3 regions of the Gordonia sp. NPDC003504 genome follow, and region 3 is predicted to be linked to each of the others. Evidence: riboswitches for the same ligand, from Rfam matches in the RefSeq annotation. Region 3 holds a riboswitch; each other region holds the start of a gene.
The links. Region 3 has a riboswitch for S-adenosylmethionine ahead of ACWDPV_RS04210 (LLM class flavin-dependent oxidoreductase). Riboswitches for the same ligand answer to the same signal wherever they lie in the genome.
Positions count from the first base shown of each region.

Region 1: it holds a riboswitch for S-adenosylmethionine, as region 3 does, so the genes downstream of both, ACWDPV_RS02855 (aminotransferase class V-fold PLP-dependent enzyme) here and ACWDPV_RS04210 (LLM class flavin-dependent oxidoreductase) in region 3, are expected to answer to the same signal.
Region 2: it holds a riboswitch for S-adenosylmethionine, as region 3 does, so the genes downstream of both, ACWDPV_RS15355 (bifunctional o-acetylhomoserine/o-acetylserine sulfhydrylase) here and ACWDPV_RS04210 (LLM class flavin-dependent oxidoreductase) in region 3, are expected to answer to the same signal.

Region 1 covers NZ_JBSFPC010000001.1:645,080-652,793, reverse strand. The annotation lists gene ACWDPV_RS02870 (rhodanese-like domain-containing protein) at 1-342, shown strand, start outside; gene ACWDPV_RS02865 (O-succinylhomoserine sulfhydrylase) at 386-1,585, shown strand; gene ACWDPV_RS02860 (isochorismate synthase) at 2,553-3,638, opposite strand; SAM riboswitch class IV at 3,730-3,843, shown strand; gene ACWDPV_RS02855 (aminotransferase class V-fold PLP-dependent enzyme) at 3,860-5,179, shown strand; gene ACWDPV_RS02850 (hypothetical protein) at 5,176-5,619, shown strand; gene alc (allantoicase) at 5,661-6,644, opposite strand; gene ACWDPV_RS02840 (MarR family winged helix-turn-helix transcriptional regulator) at 6,832-7,356, shown strand; gene ACWDPV_RS02835 (MDR family MFS transporter) at 7,343-7,714, shown strand, end outside.
Region 2 covers NZ_JBSFPC010000007.1:268,774-276,487, reverse strand. The annotation lists gene ACWDPV_RS15360 (cutinase family protein) at 1-1,476, opposite strand, end outside; SAM riboswitch class IV at 1,680-1,797, shown strand; gene ACWDPV_RS15355 (bifunctional o-acetylhomoserine/o-acetylserine sulfhydrylase) at 1,860-3,188, shown strand; gene metX (homoserine O-acetyltransferase MetX) at 3,218-4,366, shown strand; gene ACWDPV_RS15345 (molecular chaperone) at 4,405-5,904, opposite strand; gene ACWDPV_RS15340 (DUF3017 domain-containing protein) at 6,012-6,335, opposite strand; gene ACWDPV_RS15335 (bifunctional methylenetetrahydrofolate dehydrogenase/methenyltetrahydrofolate cyclohydrolase) at 6,332-7,198, opposite strand; gene ACWDPV_RS15330 (serine/threonine dehydratase) at 7,255-7,714, shown strand, end outside.
Region 3 covers NZ_JBSFPC010000002.1:11,647-19,360, reverse strand. The annotation lists gene ACWDPV_RS04240 (LVIVD repeat-containing protein) at 1-88, opposite strand, end outside; gene ACWDPV_RS04235 (GMC oxidoreductase) at 342-1,952, shown strand; gene ACWDPV_RS04230 (TetR/AcrR family transcriptional regulator) at 1,941-2,504, opposite strand; gene ACWDPV_RS04225 (SRPBCC family protein) at 2,643-3,074, shown strand; gene ACWDPV_RS04220 (SDR family NAD(P)-dependent oxidoreductase) at 3,080-3,931, shown strand; gene ACWDPV_RS04215 (NAD(P)/FAD-dependent oxidoreductase) at 3,936-5,306, opposite strand; ZMP/ZTP riboswitch at 5,329-5,408, opposite strand; SAM riboswitch class I at 5,545-5,628, shown strand; gene ACWDPV_RS04210 (LLM class flavin-dependent oxidoreductase) at 5,636-6,769, shown strand; gene ACWDPV_RS04205 (ABC transporter substrate-binding protein) at 6,769-7,714, shown strand, end outside.

The DNA.
Region 1 (7,714 bases), on a different contig from region 3:
GTGGACTGTCGCACGCGCGCCGAGTGGTCGTTCGTGGGTGTGCCCGACCTGGAGGTCCTGGAGAAGCAGACCATTTTCGTCGAGTGGACCACCTTCCCCGCCGGGACCCCCAACGAGGCGTTCGTCGCCGAACTGCGTGACGCGGGCATCGCCGATGACGACGAGGTCATCTTCATTTGCCGTTCGGGTCACCGGTCGATCGGTGCGGCCGAGGCGGCCACCGCCGACGGGGTCTCCCTCGCCTACAACGTGCTCGACGGATTCGAGGGTGCGCTCGACGAATTCGATCATCGTGGTTCCACCGGTTGGCGGGCCCAGGATCTTCCGTGGAGACAGTCGTGAGCGAAACGAGCGAGCCGGCCGACCGTGCAGAGTGGAGGCAGTCGTGAGTCGCGAACTGCCACCTGGTGTTTCGCCGGAGACCATCTCGGTCCGCGGCGGACTGGATCGATCCGGTTTCTTCGAGACGTCGGAGGCCCTGTACCTGACGAGCGGGTACGTCTACGACTCCGCCGAGGCCGCCGAGCGTGCCTTCACCGGTGAGGACGAACGATTCGTCTACTCCCGCTACGGAAATCCGACCGTCGAGATGTTTCAGGAGCGGCTGCGGCTACTCGAGGGCGCCGAGGCGTGTTTCGCCACCGCGAGTGGAATGGCCGCCGTCTTCGTCTCTCTCGGTGCGCTGCTGAAGGCCGGGGACCGGCTGGTAGCGGCACGCAGCCTGTTCGGTTCGTGCTTCGTGGTGGCCAACGAGATCCTGCCGCGCTGGGGTGTGACAACGGAATTCGTCGACGGTGAGGATCTCTCCCAGTGGGAGAAGGCGTTGTCCACGCCGGCCGACGCAGTGTTCTTCGAAACCCCGTCGAATCCGATGCAGACCCTCGTCGACGTGGCGCGGGTGTCCGAGCTGGCGCATGCCGCGGGTGCAAAGGTGGTGTTGGACAACGTGTTCGCCACCCCGTTGCTGCAGCGTGGTCTCGAACTCGGGGCCGACGTCATCGTCTACTCGGGCACCAAGCATATCGACGGGCAGGGCCGCGTGATGGGTGGTGCGGTGCTCGGCACCAAGGAGTACATCGACGGCCCGGTGCAGACGCTGATGCGTCACACCGGTCCTGCGTTGAGCCCGTTCAACGCGTGGACGCTGGTGAAGGGTCTGGAGACCCTACGCCTGCGCGTCGACGCGTCGGTCGCCTCGGCACTGCGAATCGCGCAGTTCCTGGAGGACGATCCGCGGGTGGGGTGGGTCAAATACCCGTTCCTGCAATCACATCCGCAGTACGAGCTCGCCAAGGAGCAGATGTCCGGTGGCGGCACCGTCGTCACCTTCGAGTTGGCCGAAATGGGCGGTGTCAAGGGCAAGAAACGCGCCTTCGACGTGCTCAACGCACTCCGCGTCATCGACATCTCGAACAACCTGGGCGACTCCAAGTCACTGATCACCCACCCCGCGACCACCACCCATCGGGCGATGGGACCCGAGGGTCGGGCGGCGATCGGGTTGGGTGACTCGGTGGTTCGGCTGTCGGTGGGCCTCGAGGGCATTGACGACCTCCTCGGCGACCTGGATCAGGCACTGGGCTGACCGATGTGTGGCCGCGGTTTGCGGTCGCGCAGCAATCTGGCAGGTCGTGTGCACGGCACCGCAAGGGTGGACCGGCATCGTGGAAGACGTCAGAGAGAAACGCACACAGCGGATCTCACGTCTATGAACACAGGAGTTCATCATGCCCGCACCTCGCCGCAACAACAATCCCGTCCGCGTCCAGCGTCGTCGCCGCGTGCGTCGCTACGACCCGCGCAGCCGTCAGTGGCTGTGGATGTGGATCTGATCGGCTGGCCTCGGTCGATATGCAACGGCCCCACCCGGGAGTTCCGGGTGGGGCCGAGGTGCGTGAAAGTGGTTCTGGTTCAGATGAACTCGTCTGTGCTCTTCCGGGTGTATCCGGCGGGCGTCGAGCCAGGGCTTCGCCGCAGTCAGCGGATCGGCGGTCGATGGCGCAGCGTCGTGCCGATGCGTTGATCGCGTTGACCCAGGGGCAGGACCGATTGGCGGTCGGTCTCCGGTGTGTGAGGAGCAACGCGATTCCGACGTGGTTCCTGGCGGTGCTCGCACTGACGATGGCATGGGCGAGGATCCAGCAGATCCTGCGATCCCAGTCGACGCACCTGTGGTCGCCGGCACAGAGTTGGCCTCCGCCCAGTCGGGGTCCGCCCAGCCCGATCCGCAGCAAGCTGTTTGTGTACTGGTCCCGAACACCGCGCCCCACCGCCGCTACCTGTGCCGCCGCCCGCGCATCGATCTTCGTGGTCGCCGACCAATCCACCCTCGACGCTGAGGATGACGAACCCGGCTATCTCGACGGGTACGGCGTCATCGATGCCGACTCGGTGCGCGCCCTCGACAATCGGGAGTTCACCTGCCGCGTCGGGGTGTCCCGAGAACTCGCGATGCAAGGCGGGAAAGGGCACCCACTCGACGGGAAAGGGCACCCACTCGACGGGAAAGTGCGCCCACTCGACGGGAAAGGGCGCCCACTCGACGCGGCGAGTCAGTCCTCGATACCCAACGCCCGCAATACCGTTAGGAGTTTCGCGGTGGTCTCGGCGAGTTCGGCATCGGGGTCGGAGTCGGCGACGATGCCGCCACCCGCCCAGCTGCGGAAGGAACGGAGGTCGGGCTCGAGTTCCAGGCACCGGATGGTCACCATCCATTCGCCGTTGCCGGCCGCGTCGGCCCACCCGACCGCACCGGCGTACAACCCGCGCGGTTCCTCGTGTGCGCGAATGAATTCCGTGGCCACCTCGCTCGGTGTGCCGCCGACCGCCGGTGTCGGACTCAGCGCGATCGCAAGATCCAGGGCGCCGACGGCGTCGTCGTCGAGTATCGCCCGGATCGGGGTCGCCAGATGCCACATCTCGCCGGTCGACAACAACTGCGGCTCATCGGGGATCGCGAGTTCGCGGCACAACGGTGCCAGGCGATCCCGGAGGTGCTCGACGACGAACGCGTGCTCGCGGTGATCTTTCTCCGACGCCGCGAGCTTCTCGCGGGACTCCCGGTCGGCCTCCGGATCGGCCGAGCGCGGCGCCGAACCGGCGTATGGCCGGCACGTCACCTCGCGACCGTCCTTGCGCAGCAACAGTTCCGGGCTCGCGCCGAGCAGCCACGAGGTGCCGGTGTCGACGGCAAAGGCGTTGTGTTCGCTGTTGCCGCCGGCGAGTGCGGCCAGCAGCCCGTCGACCGTGACCGGCGAATCCAGTTGAGCCCGAATCATTCTGGCGAGGACGACCTTCGCCAATGCGCCGGAGGCGATCGCCGACAACGCGGCACGCACCCGATCACGATGGGTGGCCGAATCGGGAATCTGCTCCGACGAAATCAGCGTCCGGCGCGGTGGTCGGCTCCCGGCGAGCGGAGTCGGTTCATGGGACAGCGTCACCGGCTCGAACAGCGCCGACGGGGCCGAGGGATCGAAGGCCACCGCCCCGACGACCGCATCGACGGCGCCGCTGCGCAGCCGGGTCGCGGCGTCGTCGGCGTCGGCGAATCGCGTCCGCACGCCGCGCGCTCGCACCGTCCCGTGCGGCCGCGACAGGACGAACGGTGACGCGGCGTGGGTATCGGAGACGGGCACCCAACCAACTTAGGCGACGACGGGCCGCGGCCTTTCGCTCACGCTGAGTGAAAATTGACACCCTTGCGCGCCGTAGGCCACCCTTGGTGCAGGTCATGAGTGCCAGCGACAAGCCCCGGCTAGCTGGCCGGCAACCCTCCTCCGCGGTGGGGTGCTCCGGGTGACGACCTGGCCGTGTACCGACCGGGCACGGCAAGCGTGGATTCCAAGGAGCCTTTGCGATGACTGCTGTCGCCACCACCACTGATTGCCGCAACGACTGCGCGGTGCAGTCCGATGCCGCCGACCTGTCGACCATCGGACCGCTGACCTCGGTCGTCGGTGCCGCCGAACTCGTCCCGCTGACCAGCGGTGATCAGATCCGCTACGCCAACTTCGACTACGCGGCCAGCGCGCCCGCCCTCACCGCCGTCGCCGACGCCGTCGCGGCGTCGGTGAGTCAGTACGCCAGCGTCCACCGCGGCGCCGGCCACCTGTCGCAGGTCACCACCCGCCGCTACGAGCAGTGCCGGGACACCGTCCGACGTTTCGTGCGTGGCCGCACCGACGACACCGTCGTCTTCACCCGCAACACCACCGACGCGATCAACCTGGCCGCCCACTGCACCCCCGGTGACGTCGTCGTTCTCGACATCGAGCACCACGCGAACCTGCTGCCGTGGGTGTCCCGTGACAACGGGACCGCGCGCATCGTCTCGGCGTGCGACACCCTCGAGGACACCCTGGCCGCGCTCGACGCCGAACTCGCCGCGGCGCCGGCCGCCCTGCTCGCCGTCACCGCGGCATCCAACGTCACCGGCGAGGTGCTGCCCATCTCGCGGCTGGCCTCGATCGCCCACCGCCACGGTGCCCGCATCCTCGTCGACGCCGCGCAACTGGTGGCACACCGACCGGTGTCGATCGTCAGTCACGGCATCGATTACCTCGTCTTTTCCGGCCACAAGCTCTACGCACCCTTTGGATCCGGAGTCCTCATCGGTCGCAGCGACTGGCTCGACGCCGCCGACCCGTACCTTGCCGGCGGCGGGGCGTCGGCGCAGGTGAGCCTCGTCGACGGACCCGACGAGAACTGCGCCTCGACCGCCTGGCACTCGGGTGCCGCGCGGCATGAGGCCGGCTCACCGAATGTGTTGGGCGCGATCGCCATTGCCGCCGCCTGCGATGCCATCGTCGATCTCGGATTCGAACTGATCGGCCTGCATGAGGCGGAACTGCGCGCCCGTCTGGACGTCGGACTGGCCGGCGTCGCCGACGTGACGCCGCTGCGGATCTTCTCCGACGACCTCGATCGCGTCGGCATCGCCGGCTTCTCCGTCGACGGACACACGCCGCGCGCCGTCGCCGAGTACCTCAGCGATCATCACGGAATCGGCGTGCGCGACGGCAAGTTCTGCGCGCATCCGCTGCTGGCCCGACTCGGACACACCGACGGCGCGGTCCGCGCGAGCTTCGGTCTCGGTACCGATTCCGCCGACGTCGACCGGCTCGTCACCGCACTCTCCGAACTCACCCGCACTACTCCCGGAAAGGCACAGCCATGACCGCCGAACTCTCCGACGTCCGCATCAGCATCGGCCGCCCCGGTCTGCGCGTGGCACTGGCCGGGGATGTGTCGGCCATCGACGTGCCGATCGTGGTGCGTCGACCGACCCTTCGCGACGCGCAGCGGGCGCGGTCGGTGCTGCGATCCGGCACCCGGGACACCGCGAATTTCTGTGTGGCACTGGAGGTCGAGGTGGCCATCGCCCCGAATGCCGCGTCCGCACGGGCGGCGGTCGCGGGTATCCCCGACGAGCTCGACGGCGGTACCGTCCGCTACATCGGCACACCCGGCGGGCTGGTCACCCTCATCCGCGACATCTACGCCGCCGAGGTCGCCGACGCGGTGATCCTGGTGTCGTTGGACGGGTCGGCGACCGAGAACCGGGTCCGTCAGCTCGTGCTGCCGGCGTTCACCGGTGCCGCCCGACGCGTCGCCTGATCCGCAGATCTCGCACCGGTCCGGAGTGCACAGACTCGACCTCAGGCCTCGCCGCGCTCCCACTGCTCGATGAGCCCGGCGTAGGACTCCTCGGTGAGCAGTCCGTACAGCTTGAACCGGGCCATGCCCCCGTCGGGGTAGATGTCCAGCCGTGCCTCGGTCATCGGCCGGTCCAGGTCGATGACGAACCGATGCCGGGTGTCGGGCTGCAGCTCGGTGCGGGGCAGGACCTCGAACCACTCGCCGTCGTCGCCGTCACGGCCGCGGACCGTGGCGGCGCCTGGTGCATTGCCCAGGAAGTAGCTCGTGTCGAGCTCGATCAGACTGACCCGCCCCTGGCCGGCCAGGCGCACCTGCACCCAGTCGTTGCCGTCGTCGCGGCGTCGGGAGGTCTCCCAGCCCTCACCCATGTGGCGGGCCCGGCCGGGCATCAGCAGGTTGTTCGGTGAGCTGTAGAACATGTTGGAGCAGGCCGTGATCAGGCCGCCGTTCTCCAGCGCGGCCAGGTCGAAGTGGCCGTACCGGAAGAAGTGCGGGTTGGGCACGCCTCGGCCGTGCACCCGGAAGCGGGCGATGCCGCCGTCGGGGTGCATCGTCAGACGCACATGGGTGAAACGGTCCTTGGCATCCACCCGGAACGGATTGCGGGTGTCCCCGTCGACCGGACTCTTGTCGACGATGGTGATCCACTCGGTGTCGTTGACCAGTTCGTCGACGGAGACCACACCCTCCTTGGCGGCGGCCTCCACCGAGATGAACGGTGGGTAATTGCCCTTGAACCAGGCGGTGTCGACGACGACGCCGTAGATCACGCCCGGAGCGCCGAGGCGGATGATCGCCTGGTCGACCCCATCGCGACGACGACGCCGTGTTTCCCAGCCGTCATAGATCTGGCCCTTGTGACCGAACGTCGCGGGCCGGTACTCCGCGGGCGGCGTCGAGATGAGGTTCTGCGCCTCCGCGAACAGGTCGTCATTCGACCACACGACGGCACCGCCGAGATCCCGTAATGCCAGGTCAGGCATCGAAGTGAAGTGAGGGCGGGTTCCGGACGCGGTGGGTGGGGGCGAAGGGGTCACGGCCACCGATCCTAATGGCGTTTGCGATCGCGGCACATTCGAGGGCATACTTGCGCAGTCCAACTAGGTGCACATTGCAACTGATTGATTCGCGCACCGAAGAATTGCTCCGACTCATCCGGGGGGATCCGCCATGCTCGATCCGGTCGAGGTCGACCGCCTCTTCGACGCGCTGTCCCGCTACCTGCGGGTACGTGACCGAGCCGTGCACACGACCCTGCGCACACCGGACGGCGACGTCGAGATCGCGGCGTTCAAGGGACTCTTCCATCTGCAGCGCCGACCGATGCGTTCCCGCGAACTCGCGGGCGCGCTCAACTCCGATCCGTCCACGGTCAGCCGACAGGTCGCCCAACTCGTCGACAAGGGGCTGGTGCGTCGGGAGGCCGACCCGCACGACGGACGGGCGACTTTGCTGGTGATCACCGAAGCCGGAGACGCCCAGGTCGAGGCCATGCGCTCGGCTCGGCGCGCGGCGATGAACGACGCCATGTCGGACTGGACCGCCGACGAACTCTCCACCTTGGTGAGCTTGCTCAACCGATTCGTCGACGCCACCGAGACCTTCATGGTTCCCGACTGCGCGAGACCCCCATCCGGGAAGCACGCCAACGACGAATCCCAGCCCGATCGAAAGGACCCCGATGACCAACCATGACGCGGCGGCCGCCTCGTCGGCCTCACCCGTAGAACACGCGGGTGCCGGTCTGACGCATCGCCAGATCCTCACAGTGATGGCCGGACTGATGATCGGCATGTTCCTCGCCGCCCTCGACCAGACCATCGTCTCGACGGCGATCCGCACCATCGCCGACGACCTGCAGGGCTACGACCTGCAGGCCTGGGTCACCACCGCCTACCTGGTGACCTCCACGATCGTCACCCCGCTCTACGGCAAGCTCTCCGACATCTACGGCCGCAAACCGTTCTTCCTGCTGGCCATCTCGATCTTCGTCATCGGGTCACTGCTGTGTTCGATGGCCACGTCGATGTACATGCTGGCCGGCTTCCGAGCG
Region 2 (7,714 bases), on a different contig from region 3:
CGGCGTGGTGTCGACGGTGGTCACCGGCGTCGCCGGTGAATCCGACGTCGATGTTTCCGGTACCTGCGTTCCGCCGCCGAGGCTTCCCGGAGTGCCATCGGTCTGCGCGTCGCCGCTGCCCTCGGCCTCTTCCTGCGTCTCCCCCGCCGACAGCGTGCTGACGCCGTACGACCTCGCGGACGCCGGCGACGAGGACAGCGCCGCAATCGTCTGCGATGCCGTCGTCTGGGATGCCGAGTCGGGGCCCCACGGCACCGTGGTGATGCCCTCGACGATCCGCTCGGCCCAGTACCGGACGAAGTTCACCGGCAGCAGCACGATGCTCGTCGCACTCGCCGCGAGCGCCACCACACCCTGCTTGAACAGTGCCGAATCCCACTGCAGCACACCGTTGAGGATGTCCTGGAAGTCGAACAGATTCGGGAGGTAGGCGCCGTAACCCAGCTCCGGCAGCGGTGGCAGCCAGTCCATCACCCAGCGGATCGGGACCTGGAAGTCGGACAGGGTGATGCCGATGATGTCCGGGAACCGGAACCGGTACGGCAGCAGATCGGGCACCGACCAGTCGAGGCCCAGCGCGTCGACGAGGTTCTGCACGATGATGGCCGACGATGACGGCGACGAGATGGTGCACGTCTGCACATTCTCGAGGGTGCCGGTCTGCGTGCACGTCATCTCACCGTCGACCGGCCCCAAATCCCAGATCACGTAGTCGCCGGGGTATTGATACATGTGATACGGGTACTGATTGTGTTTGACCCAGTACCCGAAGAAGTCGTCGACGACGCCGATCGGGTCGTGCAGCACATCCGGTAGGTCGCAGATCGGATCGCCCTCGATGCAGTAGGTGGTCACCGGCAGGCCGCCGTAATCGGTGCCGCTACGCGGACCCGACATGGTCAGGCCGGGGATGACCCCGACGAGGGCCGATTCGATGCCCTGCCCCCACAGGGTTCCCACCATCCGGGGATCGGAGTAGAGCTCACCGGTGACCCTGCTCGAATCGATGACGGTACCGTCCTCGAGCGGGCGGTTCTGTCCGATGTCGGTGAGGACGTCGCCGGCGATTCGCGCGCCCTGGGAGTATCCGACGATCGCGACCTTCTTGGTTCCATCCGCATCGCATGCCTGCTGGTAATCGGCCACCGCCCGCTCGAGGTTCGCCGCACCCTCGGCCTCGCTGGCGTTGTAGCCGACCGAACCGAGGGGCCAGATGGTCGCCGAATACGGCACCTGAACGATCTCGTAACCTTGGGCTCCGTACCGCTGGTTGATGCCGAGCAGGTAGCTGTCGGGGTTCCACGTCCCGCCGACGACAAACACCGCACCGGGACCGGTGCACGTGTACGGACTGTCATCGGCGAGCGCCACCCCACGCCCCAGAAATGTCGCCGTCACCAGCGATGCCGCCACCGCGCCCACGCCGACCGTGAGAGCTGCGAGTCGAATGCGACGTCGGTCCCCGAACCCTGCCATAGCGTGCAGCGTAGGCCGATGTCCAGTAGTGGATATCGAAAACCGGCCTCACGATCCACAATTCCTCCGGCCGGAGGACACCACCGCGCTCTCGAGCGCACCGCGCGGTGCCGTTTCGATGGCCACTGCGCCCGCCACCGTTCCAACCATCGTGAGCAGGAGGGTTATCAGCCCGGCGTGGCCGTGCTATATCCTTGTCGCCAGGTCATGAGCATCAGCGACAAGCCCCGGCTTGCTGATCGGCAACCCTCCAACCGCGGTGGGGTGCTCCGGGTGATGACCGGGTTGTGGGACGCAGTGCGTCCCCGGCAAGCGCGGGTCCGAAGGTCGGACCCCATCAGGGTTCCAGTAACCCTGCCGACCGTAGAAAGTGATCTATTTCCATGTCTGACGCAGCCAACGACGGCACCGTGAATCCTGTGGACACCTGGAGCTTCGAGACCAAACAGATCCATGCGGGTCAGAGCGCCGACGCCACCACCAACGCTCGCGCGCTGCCGATCTACCAGACCACGTCGTACACCTTCAACGACACCACCCACGCCGCCAACCTGTTCGGGCTGGCCGAGCCGGGCAACATCTACACCCGCATCATGAACCCGACCCAGGACGTCGTCGAGCAGCGCCTGGCCGCTCTCGAGGGCGGTGTCGCCGCACTTCTCGTCGCGTCGGGGCAGGCCGCCGAGACCTACGCCATCCTCAACATCGTCGAGAACGGCGGGCACGTGGTGTCGAGCCCGCGGCTCTACGGCGGCACCTTCAACCTCTTCCACTACACGCTGCCCAAGCTCGGCGTCGAGGTCTCCTTCGTCGAGGACCCGGAAGACCTCGAGTCGTGGCAGGCCGCCGTGCGGCCCAACACCCGGGCCTTCTACGGCGAGTCGATCTCGAACCCGAACAACGAGATCCTGGACATCGCAGGCATTTCCGAGGTCGCGCACCGCAACGGTGTGCCGCTGATCGTCGACAACACCGTCGCCACCCCGTACCTGCTCAACCCGCTGGCGCACGGCGCCGACATCGTCGTGCACTCGGCGACGAAGTACATCGGTGGACACGGCACCGCGATCGGCGGCGTGATCATCGACGGCGGTACCTTCGACTGGCGGGTGCAGCGTGACGGGGTCGACCTGTTCCCCGGCTTCACCACCCCCGACCCGAGCTACCACGGCGCGGTGTTCGCCGATCTCGGCGCGCCCGCCTACGCCCTCAAGGCCCGCGTGCAGTTGCTGCGTGACACCGGTGCGGCGATCTCGCCGTTCAACGCCTTCCTGCTCGCCCAGGGCCTGGAAACCCTGAGCCTGCGCATCGAACGGCACGTCGCCAACGCACAGCGCGTCGCCGAGTTCCTCAACGACCATCCGCAGGTCTCCTCGGTCGCCTACGCCGGCCTGTCGTCGTCGCCGTGGTACGCGCGCGGACAGCAACTGGCACCCAAGGGCCAGGGCGCGATCATCGGCTTCGAGATCGTCGGCGGTGTCGACGCGGGCAAGCGTTTCGTGGAGGCCCTGACGCTGCACAGCCACGTCGCCAACATCGGTGATGTGCGTTCGCTGGTCATCCATCCCGCCTCGACCACCCACAGTCAGCTCACCCCCGAGGAGCAGCTGGCCGCGGGTGTGACCCCCGGTCTGGTCCGCCTGGCCGTCGGCATCGAGGGCATCGACGACATCCTGGCCGACCTCGCCCAGGGTTTCGCCGCCGCACAGTAATTCGGACTCGAGACAGGAGCACACACCCCGTGTCGGTGAGCATCGACCCCCAGGCCTCCGCGGCGCATCAACCCGAGTGGGAGCAGGTCCCCGACGGGCAGATGGTCCGCATGCGGGTGGGGTCGTTGGCTCTGGACAACGGGGAGGTGCTCGACGACGTCACCCTGGCGTTCCAGCGCTGGGGGACGTTGTCACCCGAACGCGACAATGTGGTCCTCACCCTGCATGCGCTGACCGGTGATTCCCATGTCACCGGACCCGCGACCGACGAGCAGCCCTCCCCCGGATGGTGGGACGGCCTGATCGGTCCGGGTGCGGCGATCGACACCGACGAATGGTGTGTGATCTCGGCGAACGTGCTCGGCGGGTGCCGCGGTTCGACCGGTCCGTCCTCGCCGGATCCCCAAGGGCGGCCATGGGGTTCACGCTTCCCGCAGATCACCGTGCTCGATCAGGTGCGGGCCGAGGCCACCCTCCTCGAGGCGCTCGACATCCGCAGCATCGGTGCGGTTCTCGGCGGCTCGATGGGTGGGGCCCGTGCGCTCGAGTGGGCCATCACCTACCCCGACAAGGTGCGTACCGCGCTGGTGCTCGCGGTCGGTGCCCGCGCCACCGCCGATCAGATCGGCACGCAGACAACACAGATCGCGGCGATCACGGCCGACCCGGACTGGCAGGGCGGCAACTATCACGGCACCGGCCGTTCACCGATGATCGGCATGGGGATCGCGCGTCGTATCGCGCATCTGACCTATCGACATGAACTGGAACTCGACGAGCGGTTCGGCGATTCTGCGCAGGATGGTGAAAACCCCTTGCGCGGTGGGCGATACGCGATCGCGAGCTACCTCGAGCACCAGGCGGACAAGCTCATCGAACGTTTCGATCCGGGCAGTTATGTGGTGCTGAGCGAGGTTCTCAACCATCACGACGTCGGACGCGGCCGAGGCGGCATCGCCGCGGCGCTGGGGTCGTGTCAGGTGCCGATCATCGTCGCCGGTATCGATTCGGATCGCCTGTACCCGTTGCGGTTACAACAGGAGCTCGCCGACGGCCTGGGCAACTGCGTGGGCGGTCTGCAGGTGATCCGGTCCGACAAGGGCCACGACGGCTTTCTCACCGAGTTCGACGCCATCGCCGATCTCCTCAAGCGCACAGTGGATCTCGCGCGCCGCTGATCGTCGCCGATCGGCACGGCCGCAGCCGTCGAGTCGAGTCAGCCGGCCGGAGTGGTGGTCGTCGTCGGCGCAGCGGACGGCACGGCCTGCTGCCGCGGCGCCGGGACGGGATAGGGTGTCAGATCCGGCGTGTCCGGGGCCGGGGTGCTCGTCTGCGGCGGCATGAGCGGCAGCAGTCCCGGCGGCAACCATTGCGATGGAATCGGCAGTGGCGGTGGCGTTGTCGGGGTCGTGGTGCTCGGCGACGTGACATTCGGCGACGCGGTGGTGGTGCTCGGTGTGTTCGGCACCAGCGTCAGCGTCGTTGCCGAGATCGTGGTCTGCGGCAGTTCGGTCGTCGCCCAACCCGGTGACTGAAACCCGCCGGGCGGTGGTGCGATCGTCGGCGGCAGCACCGCGCTGATCTCGGCGGATGTCGTCGAACGCGTCGTCGAGGTCCACCCGGTGTAGTCGGTGGTCGCGACCTCCTCGGCACCCTCCGTGGACGTCGGCGCCGGGGAATCCCCGGTGGACAGCGTTGCGCCGACCGCGACGGCGGCCATCACGACGGCGGCGATCAGACAACCGACCAGGGCCGCCGGTGCCAGCGACCAGCGTGGCCCGCGATGCCCGCCGATGAAGCCGAGACCGCCGGTCGACGACGACGACGAGGCGAGCATCGCCGCGCCGGTCGCGGCGACGATCTCCGGGGAGGGCGGTACAAGCACCTCCAGATCGACGTCGCCGGCGAGTTCGTGGATCACCGGCAGATTCGCCAGGCCACCCACCAGGACGACCGCGTCGGGTGCCGGACCGCGCCGACCGACCGCGGAGACGTAGCGCGTGAACACTCCACGCGCATCCGCCACCATCGGCGCGGCCGCCTCGGCGACCGCCGCCCGGGTCAGACGCAGACCACCCGCACCGGATGCGGGTACCGCGTCGCCGATCTCCTCCTTGGCGGTCCGGCAAGCACCGACGAGCAACTCCCGCCCACGTCGCGTCTGCGCCTCCCGGCCGACCGAGACCGATTGCGCGGCAACATGATCGGCGAGCGATCGATCCAGCGCACGACCACTGATCACCACGGTTCGTTCGATCGACGCAATCGTCCCGGCAGCGGGATCCACCGTGTAGAGCGACATTCCGGTGTCACCGCAATCGGCCACCACCACGGCGGTGAAGCGGTCGATCTGGCCGGTGCGGGTGAGGTATTCGGCCACCGCCTCTTCGTCGGAACTCAGGTAGACCTGTCGGCGTGTCCCCGTCCCGCCCGAGCGCAGGCGGCGGCGCTGCGTGGCGGTCCGAGCGGTGACGCCGATCGGTCCGACACGGCGATCGGCCGCCCGCGCCGCGTCGAGCATGAGGTCGATCCCGGCATTGACGCGACCGACGGAGTCGAGGCCGTCGGTGGGGTCGACCTCGAAGACGCGTGAGGTGACATCGGTCCGGCCGGCGTCGTCAAGGGTCATCAGGACGTAATGGATCATGCCCTCGCCCACCGAGACACCCAGCGACGTCGCGTCGCCGTCAGTGCCCTGGCTGTTGGTCTCCAACATGGATGAGATGCCAATCCCTACTTAGTGTCGCTAACGACCGTGTCATTCCTCGATCTGATGAGCGCCGCTTCTTGGCCCCGAATGTCACGCTGAGGTCACCAGTGTAATCAATCTGTGCCCAAAGGGTCGATCGAGGTGGCCAGCCACAGCATCAGTCCACCCACCGTCGCCATCGCGGCGACGTCGAACAACCGGCCCCTGACCTGCAACAATCCGACCCTGGTGGTTGGAATCAGGGCGCGCAGAAGTGCACCCAGCAAGAGCGCGGAACCGAACACGAACGCACCACGCCGCCAGCGATCGAAGAGCACCAACCCCGCGGCCACCACCACACCGAGCATCACCAGCAGATACGGAATCTGCACGATGCACGCCCGGACGATGCGCGCCCGGTGAATCCGCCGGGTCCGGTCGGTGGCGTCGGCGGTCATCGACCCAGCTTCTCCGCGAGTTGCGCCTCCGCCCGCTCGACGACGTTGACCAGGAGGAACGCCCGGGTCAGGGGGCCCACACCGCCCGGATTGGGTGAGACGTGGCCAGCCACCTCCCACACGTCGGGTGCCACGTCTCCACGGAGTCCGTCATCGGTGCGGCTCACTCCGACGTCGATGACCGCGGCGCCCGGCTTCACCATGTCGGCGGTCACCAGGTGGGGTACCCCGGCGGCGGCGATGACGATGTCGGCGCGCGACACCTCGGCGGCGAGGTCGCGGGTGCCGGTGTGACACAGCGTCACGGTGGCGTTCTCGCTGCGGCGGGTCAGCAACAATCCGATGGGCCGCCCGATCGTCACGCCACGACCGATGACCGTCACCCGGGCACCGGCGATCGGGATGTCGTAACGCCGCAGCAGGTGGATGACCCCGCGCGGCGTGCACGGCAGCGTCGACTCCTTGCCCAGGACCAGTCGGCCGAGATTGATCGGATGCAGACCGTCGGCGTCCTTGGCCGGGTCGATGCGCTCGAGCGCCGCGTTCTCGTCGAGGTGTGCCGGCAGCGGCAGCTGGACGATGTACCCGGTGCAGGCCGGATCGGCGTTGAGTTCGTCGATGGCGGCGTTGAGCTCGTCGGTGGTGGCGTCGGCCGGCAGATCCTTGCGGATCGAGTCCACGCCGATGCGCGCGCAGTCGGCGTGCTTGCCCTTGACGTAGGACTGCGATCCCGGATCGTCGCCCACGAGAATGGTCCCCAGCCCGGGATGTACGCCGGCCGCATGGAGCTTCTCTACCCGGGCGCTGAGGTCGGTGAAGATCTCGTCGCGGGTGACCTTGCCGTCCAGTCGTATCGCACTCACGGCGACCATTGTTCCACCTGTGCGGCGGCGCCCGGCCCGGCGGTAGCGTTCTGGGCATGTCGGCATCGATGGTCGCGGCGGTGACGCCGGACGACGTCCGCGCGGCGCAGTCGCGGATCGCGGGGACGGTCCGCCGTACTCCGCTACTCCACGCAGAGCTCGCCACCGGCCGTGGGCCGGTTCCGGTGGTCTTCAAGCTCGAGTTCACCCAGATCGGTGGCTGCTTCAAACCGCGCGGCAGCGTCAACGCGGTGATCCGCGCACGCGACCAGGGACGGCTCCCGGAGGCAGGCGTCCTGGTGGCCTCGGGCGGCAATGCCGCGATCGGCGCCGCCTGGGCGGCCCGCCTCGCCGGCACCAGGTGCACGGTCGTCGTCCCGGAGTCGGCACCCGCAGTCAAGGTTGCGGCACTGCGTGCCCTCGGCGCGACGGTCCACCTGATCGGTTCCCGCTATCAGGATGCCGCCGACGCGGCCGCCGGGATGGCGCTGGAGAGCGGCGCACTGGCGCTGCACG
Region 3 (7,714 bases):
GATCGGCGTGGGCCGGCCAGCCGACGAGGGCGGCGACGACGGTCGCGGCGATCATCGACGCGCAGGCCTGATGGCGAGTGACAAGCATGCAGAGACGCACGGAATCCCCTTGGAGAGTGGCGGGTGCGACAGTCGGAGCAAATGAGTGTGGTGGACCACTGTGCCGCCAATTATTGACACATACCACTGCAGTTGTCTAGTTTTGGGGTCGTTGTGTCCCGGTGATCGGCGCGGTCGGGGGGTCGTTCCGGCGCCGACGTCGTACTGTCCTGTCCTGCAGTCGTTTTCATGTCCGTGTTGAGCCCCGTGTGGGGCGTCGACCCTGAGGGGGATCTTCTTTGATGTCATCACTCGTCACATCGTCGGTCTCGCGCCGCGGATTTCTGATCGGTGCCGCATCCGCGGGCGCCGCCGGTGTCGTGGCCGCGACGGCCGGCGTCGGCCGCGGTTTCGGCGCACCGACCCGCACCACCCCCGTCACCCGCGAAGAACATCGCGTCGTCGTGATCGGGTCCGGTTTCGGCGGTGGGGTAGCCGCACTGCGCCTCACCTCCGCCGGTGTGCCGGTGACACTCCTCGAACGCGGTCGGCGCTGGGTCACCGGCCCCAATGCCACCACCTTCCCGAACGCGACCAACCCGGACAAGCGCATCCTCTGGCATCAGTCCACCCCGCAGGTGTTCGGCAGGCCGCTGTCGGTCGATCCCTATGTCGGACTCTTCGAGTCGATCAGCGACGAGAACATGACCGTCATGGTCGCGGCCGGGCTCGGTGGCGGATCGCTTGTGTATCAAGGGATGACGCTCAAGCCGATCGAGTCCGTGTTCACCTCGCACTTCCCCGCGGGCATCGACTGGCGTGCGATGGACACCATCTACTACCCCCGGGTCGCCAGAATGCTCGGCGCCGCGGTGGCGCCCGACTCGCTGATCCGGAGTCCGAATTATCGTGCCGCACGGGAATTCGCCGCCCACGCCCGCCGCGCCGGACTGCCCGTGCAGAAGATCCCGATGCCCATCGACTGGGACTACGCCCTCGCCGAACTGGCCGGAAGGATGCGTCCGGCCTACACAGACGGAAGCGGGGCCATCGGCGTCAACAACGGCGGCAAACACAGCGTCGACGTCACCTACATCGCGCAGGCCGAACGCACCGGACTCCTCGACGTCCGAACCCTGCACGACGTCACCGACATTCGCAGGGCGCGCGATGGACGATGGGTCGTCGAGGTGCACCGCACCGACGAGACCGGACGCGTCCTGGAGACCAAGGTGTTGACGACCGGCGCGCTGATCCTGGCCGCCGGAAGCATGAACACCACGCGAATGTTGATGCGCGCCAAGGCGACCGATGCCATCGGCGACCTACCCGACACGTTGGGGCAGGGGTGGGGGACCAACGCCGACCGGATCTACATCTGGAACAGCCCGACCTCGGATTTCGGTGCCACGCAAGGTGGTCCGGTGGTCTACGGCAGTCCCAACTGGTCCGATCCCGCGAACGCCTTCACCCTCATCCAGGCCTCCATCCCGCCGCTACCGGTGGATGCGCACAGCACGATGATGGTCGGGTACGGGGTGAGCAACGCTCGCGGTCACTTCGTCTATGACGCAGCGCGACACCAGGCGGTACTCCGATGGCCGCACGAGGGCGATGCTTCGATCCAGACCCGCCACCTGCATCCGGCCGCCACCCGGATTGCCGGTCCCGGATCGACACTCGTCGACACCAACGCGATCGTGCCGTCGACGTGGCATCCGGTGGGCGGCGCGAACATGGGGTCGGTCTGTGACCTCGACGGACGCGTCCTGGGACAGCGGGGCCTCTATGTGGTCGACGGCGCGCTCATGCCGGGTAACTCCGCGGCGTGCAACCCGTCGATGACGATCGCGGCCATCGCCGAGCGGGCGCTGGACCGCATCGTCGCCAACGACGTCGGATCAGCCATCTGAGGGGCGGGCCATCGCATCGAGTGCGGGCCGAAGCCAGCGACCGAGGAACGCCCGCAGTTCGTCGTCGGAGCGGTGGCCGTCGTCGACGGCGACGAGTGAGACGCTCAACAGTGCGGTCATGTCGACGATGTCGGCGAAGTGCGGTCGGTACTCGGGTTTGTCGGTGACGGCCGGTCGCAGGATCTCCGCAGCCACCTCCCGGGTGCGCGCCATCGCCCCCTCGTCGAAGAACGGGTGACTCTCCTGCGAGTTCAGCAACACCGACAGGGCCGGGTCGGCGATGGCCATCGAACGACCCGCGATGATGAACTCGATCAGGAAGTCACCGAAGTCGGTGATGCCCTCGAGTCGATCGTGGATCTCGCGCATGGCGGAGATGGCGAGTTCACCCATGGCCTGGGACACCATGTCCTCGCGGGAACCGAAGATCGAGTACACCGTCTGCCGGGACACTCCGGCCTTCGCGGCGACCGCAGCGATGCTGGCGGCTGCGAAGCCCTCGGTGGAGATCAGGTCGAGCGTTGCCTCGATGATCTTGCCTCGCGATCGCATACGTCATTATGGCTCGGATGGCGGAGACCGAAGGCCGTGACGGGGTACATGCCGTCGGCCATTGTCTCAGTGCGTAGTGTGGCGCGTGGCGAGGCGCACGTGCCGTGCGCCTCGGCGAACCGACAGGAGGGGTCCGTCATGGGCGTTGTCAGGCATTCGTCCCAGATTTCCGTGCCGCGCGCTGCGGTGTTCGAGTACATCAACGACTACACCAACGTCCCCGAATACATGTTCGGGGTGCACAAGTTCGCGCCGCAGACCGAGGTCACCAGCGGCGTCGGGTCGGTCTTCGACGTCGAGTTGAAGGCCGGGCCGAAGACCCTGAAGTCGGTCGTCGAGACGATCGAGTGGGTCGAACACGAGTTCATCGTGCTCAAGGCGATCGACGGGTTCCAGGCCAACACCACCTGGAAGTTCCGCGATACCGACGGCGGCACCGAGGTCCATGCCGAGTTCGAGTACCTCCTTCCCGGCGGACTGGCCGGCCGGGCGCTGGGCGCGATCATGGAGCCGTTCGCGGCCCAGGCGGTCCGGCACACGGAGAAAAAACTGCGCGACGAATTGGAGTGATTCGTATGGTCTCCCTCTCTCCCGGCGCCGTGTCGTCGGCGGTTTTCGACGTCATGCAGCGTCGGACGATGCTGCCGGCCGTCATCGAGGACACCCTCACCGGTCGCGGACGAGACGTCGCCGGCCTGCGGGTGGTGGTGACCGGCGCATCCGCCGGCATCGGCCGGGTGGCCACGCAGCAACTCGCCGCGCGCGGGGCGCAGGTGATCGCCGTGGCGCGCCGCGAGGAGGAGTTGGCCTCGCTGGCCGGCGAGACCGGCTGCGACTATCTGGTGGCCGACCTGTCCGACGAGGCCGACACCGACCGGCTGCTCGGTGAGCTGTCCGGGCGGGAGATCGATGTCCTCGTGAACAATGCCGGCCGGTCGATCCGGCGGTCCATCATCGACTCCACCGACCGGCTCCACGACTACCGGCGCACCATGGCGATCAACTACTTCGCCGCCGTCCAATTGAGCCTGGGACTGTTGCCCGGCATGGTCGAGCGCGGTCACGGGCAGATCGTCAACGTCTGCACGTGGGGACTGATGGCCGGAACCTTCCCGCGGTTCTCCGCCTACGCGGCGTCGAAGAATGCGCTGTCGATTTTCGGGCGTAGCCTCAACGCCGAACGGCCCCATCCGGGCGTGCGTGCCACCAATATCTACTATCCACTGGTGCGGACCGAGATGATCTCGCCCACAGCCGAATACGACGATGTGGCGGCACTGTCGGTGGATGAGGCGGCGAGTTGGATCGTCCGGGCGATCACCCACCGGCCCGAACGCATCGCTCCCGCCGCCCTGCGGACGGTGCTGCCGGTCCTCGATTACCTCTCGGCACCCACCGCGGACCGCGCGATGGGCGCCATCACCTGAGAGATCAGGCCGCGAGGTCGTGTGACAGCCGATCGATCGCCGCCCGCGCGAACACCTGTTGCTCGGTGACCGCCAACTGATGACGGTTGCGGGAGGTGAAGGCCAGGGTCCAGTCGATGAACGTGATGAACCGGTTGCGGAACCCCACCAGGTACAGCAAGTGCAGGAACAGCCACCCCAGCCAGGCGAAGAAGCCGGAGAACTCGACGGCCCGTGAGGTGCCCGGGATGGGTACCCGGGCGACCGCGCAGTGCCGGGCGACGGTCGCCATCGAGCCTTTGTCCCAGTAGGCGAACGGCTTTCGGTCGCGATAGGTGCCGTTGATCCGGGCGGCGACGGCGTCGGCGGCGTACCGCCCGGACTGATTGGCGGCCGGGGCCTGACCGGGGACTCCGTCGACGGCCATCATGTCGCCGATCACGAACACCTCGGCGTGGCCGGGGATGGTCAGGTCGGGTTCGACCCGCACCCGACCCGCGCGGTCGAGTTCCACCCCGCACTGCTCGGCGAGCTGTCGGCCGAGCGGACTGGCCGCAACCCCCGCCGACCAGACCTTGCACTGACTTTCGATGCGACGCGTCGAACCGTCGGTATGGCGCACCACGAGTCCGTCGTAGTCCATGTCCACGACCATCGCACCGAGTTGCACATCGACTCCCAGTGCGCGCAAACGCTTCTCGGCCCGGGAGCCCAATCTTTCACCGAACGGCGGCAACACCGCCGGTGCGGCGTCGAGCAGGATCACCCGTGCCTGCGTCGAGTCGATGGACCGGAAGGCGCCGCGCAGCGTCGTGCCGGCCATCTCCGCGATCTGACCGGCCATCTCGACGCCGGTGGCCCCGGCTCCGATCACCACGAACGTCAGCAGGCGATCACGCTCGATCGGGTCGGTGGACAGTTCGGCCTGCTCGAACGCCCCGAGGATGCGGCCGCGCAACTCGAGTGCATCGTCGACGGTCTTGAGGCCCGGCGCGAACTCCGCGAAATGATCGTTGCCGAAATAGGATTGGCCCGCACCGGCGGCGATGATCAGACTGTCATACCGAGTGGTGGTGACACGTTCGAGCATGCGTGAGGTCACCGCACGATTCTCCAGGTCGATGGCCTCGACATCGCCCAGTGCCACCGTCACATTCCGTTGGTCGCGAAGTATCACCCGCACCGGCGGTGCGATCTGGCCCTGCGAGATCACCCCGGTGGCGACCTGGTACAGCAACGGCTGGAACAGATGATGAGTCGTGCGTGCGATCAGGGTGACGTCGACGTCGGCATGCTCGAGTCGACGAGCGGCAGCCAGCCCGCCGAACCCCGATCCGACGATGACGACATGGTGCCGGCGGGTCCTGCCGCCGGGAACCGGTACGCGCTGGGTCATGGCACGTTTCCTTCTGGTGTGGAATCGACACCCAGGCGGACGATGTCGGGAAACGGTGCTCCTTGCCGGTGGACTCCGGCTGCGCCAGTCGCACAACCGACGATAGCCCATCGAGCAACCGGTGGCGAGGCCGACTTAAATTCTTCGGCGCGAGAAAATCGTCGCCGCATTCGGGCGTGGACGGCGTCCGTCCCGACATTCTCTTTGCCTGTCTCAGCATCACGGGCCTACGGTGAATCGACCATCTGGAGCGACCGAGAGACCCGGCTCGTCGACGTCGCAGCAACCCGCCCCAGGGTGCTAACGCCGGGATCGATGGGAGACACCCCGTGACGTTTCGTGACCATGCCCCGCTGTCGGTGCTCGACCTCGCACCTATCAGCGAGGGTTCCGATCCTGCTGCTGCGCTGCACAATACGATCGATCTCGCGCAGCACGCCGAGCAGTGGGGGTATCGCCGCTACTGGGTGGCCGAACACCATTTCGCCGCCGTCGCGAGTTCGGTGCCGGCGCTGCTCATCGGTCAGATCGCCTCCGCGACCCGATCGATCCGCGTCGGATCGGCGGCGGTGCAGGTCGGGCAGACGACGGCGGTATCGGTGGCCGAGTCCTTCGGGATGCTCGACGTGTTCCATCCGGGCCGAATCGACCTGGGGCTCGGCCGATCCGGACAGCGACGCGCCGAGGCGGCGGCAACACCCGCGGGTCCGGTCGCGATTTCCGCACCGACCCCGAGTCGGCTCGTCGACGGGGTGGTGATCCCCGAACCCCTCGATGTGACTGCGCTACTGGCACATTCGCCTCTCGCACGCAGCTTCGAGGTGTTGACGCAGCCGGGTGCGCAGCCACCGGACTTCGACGAGCAGGTCGACGACATCCTGTCGCTCCTCGACGGCACCTACACCAGTCCGTCGGGTCAGGAGCTACATGCGGTTCCCGGCGAGGGGGCCGACGTGCAGGTGTGGATCTTCGGCAGCAGCAAGGGGCAGAGCGCTCACGTCGCCGGCGCCCGCGGACTCCCGTTCGCAGCCAACTACCACGTCAGCCCCGGCACCACCCTCGAGGCGGTCGCGGCCTATCGGGAGGCGTTCCGCCCGTCGTCGGTGCTGGCCGAACCCTACGTGGTGGTGTCCGCCGACGTGGTGGTGGCCGACGACGATGAGACCGCGCAGCATCTGGCCAACGGCTACGGGCGGTGGGTGCACAGCATCCGCACCGGCCACGGCGCCATCGAGTACCCCGACCCGGCGACGGCGCAGCCGCTGCCCGCCGACCAGCTGGCACTGGTCGCCGATCGGCTCGAGACCCAGTTCGTCGGATCACCCGACACCGTCGTGCAGCGGCTTGCCGCACTCGGGCGGCTCACCGACGCCGACGAACTCGTCATCACCTCGGTCACCCATGACCATGCCGACCGGCTGAGGTCGCATGAGCTGCTCGCCAAGGCATGGGGGCTGATCTGATGAATCGCATTGCTGTCACCGCGAAATCGGCCGTCTCCGCACTCGCCGTGGTGGCCGTGGCCGGTGTGCTCACCGCCTGCGGTTCGGGTTCCTCGGGTTCGGATGACGCCGAACCGCCGGTGCCGGGAGGCACCCTGCGCTACGGGCTCTCCGACGCCCCCACCTGCTCGGACCCGGCCCAGAGCGGCACCAACCAGACGATCTATGTGACCCGGCAGATCGTCGATTCCCTCACCGACCAGGACCCGGAAAGCGGCCGACTCGAGCCGTGGCTCGCGCAGAGTTGGGAGGTGAGCCCGGATGCGCGGACCTTCACATTCCACCTCAAGCCCGGTGTCACCTTCAGCGACGGCACCCCGCTCACCGCCGAATCCGTCAAGAAGAACTTCGACGCCATCGTCGGACCGCTCGGTGCGGCCAAGGCGCCGTTGGCGGCGACCTACCTCGGCGGCTACACCGGCACCACCGTCGTCGATCCGCTGACCGCGCGGGTGGCGTTCGGTGCCCCGAATGCGCAGTTCCTGCAGGCCACCTCGACTCCACAGTTGGGGATTCAGGCCGAGGCCACCGTCGCCGCGACGCCGGAGGAGCGCTGCCAGGGCACCAACATCGGATCGGGACCGTTCGTGTATTCGGGCTGGGCGCAGGGCAAGTCGGCGTCACTGCGCAAACGCGCCGGATACGGCTGGGGATCGTCGGTCTTCGGTCACGCCGGTGACGCCTACCTGGACGGCATCGACTTCACGGTGATCGGGGAGTCCGGGGTGCGCACCGGTTCGCTCGCCTCCGGGCAGCTCGACGCGATCAGTGATGCCCTGCCCAACGACAAGCCGCAGATCACCGCGGCCGGTGGACAGGTCCTCACCGCGGTGAACCCGGGTGTGCCGTTCGGGTTGCAGCCCAATGTCTCCCGTGGTGTCCTCGCCGACGCCGCGGTGCGGCGCG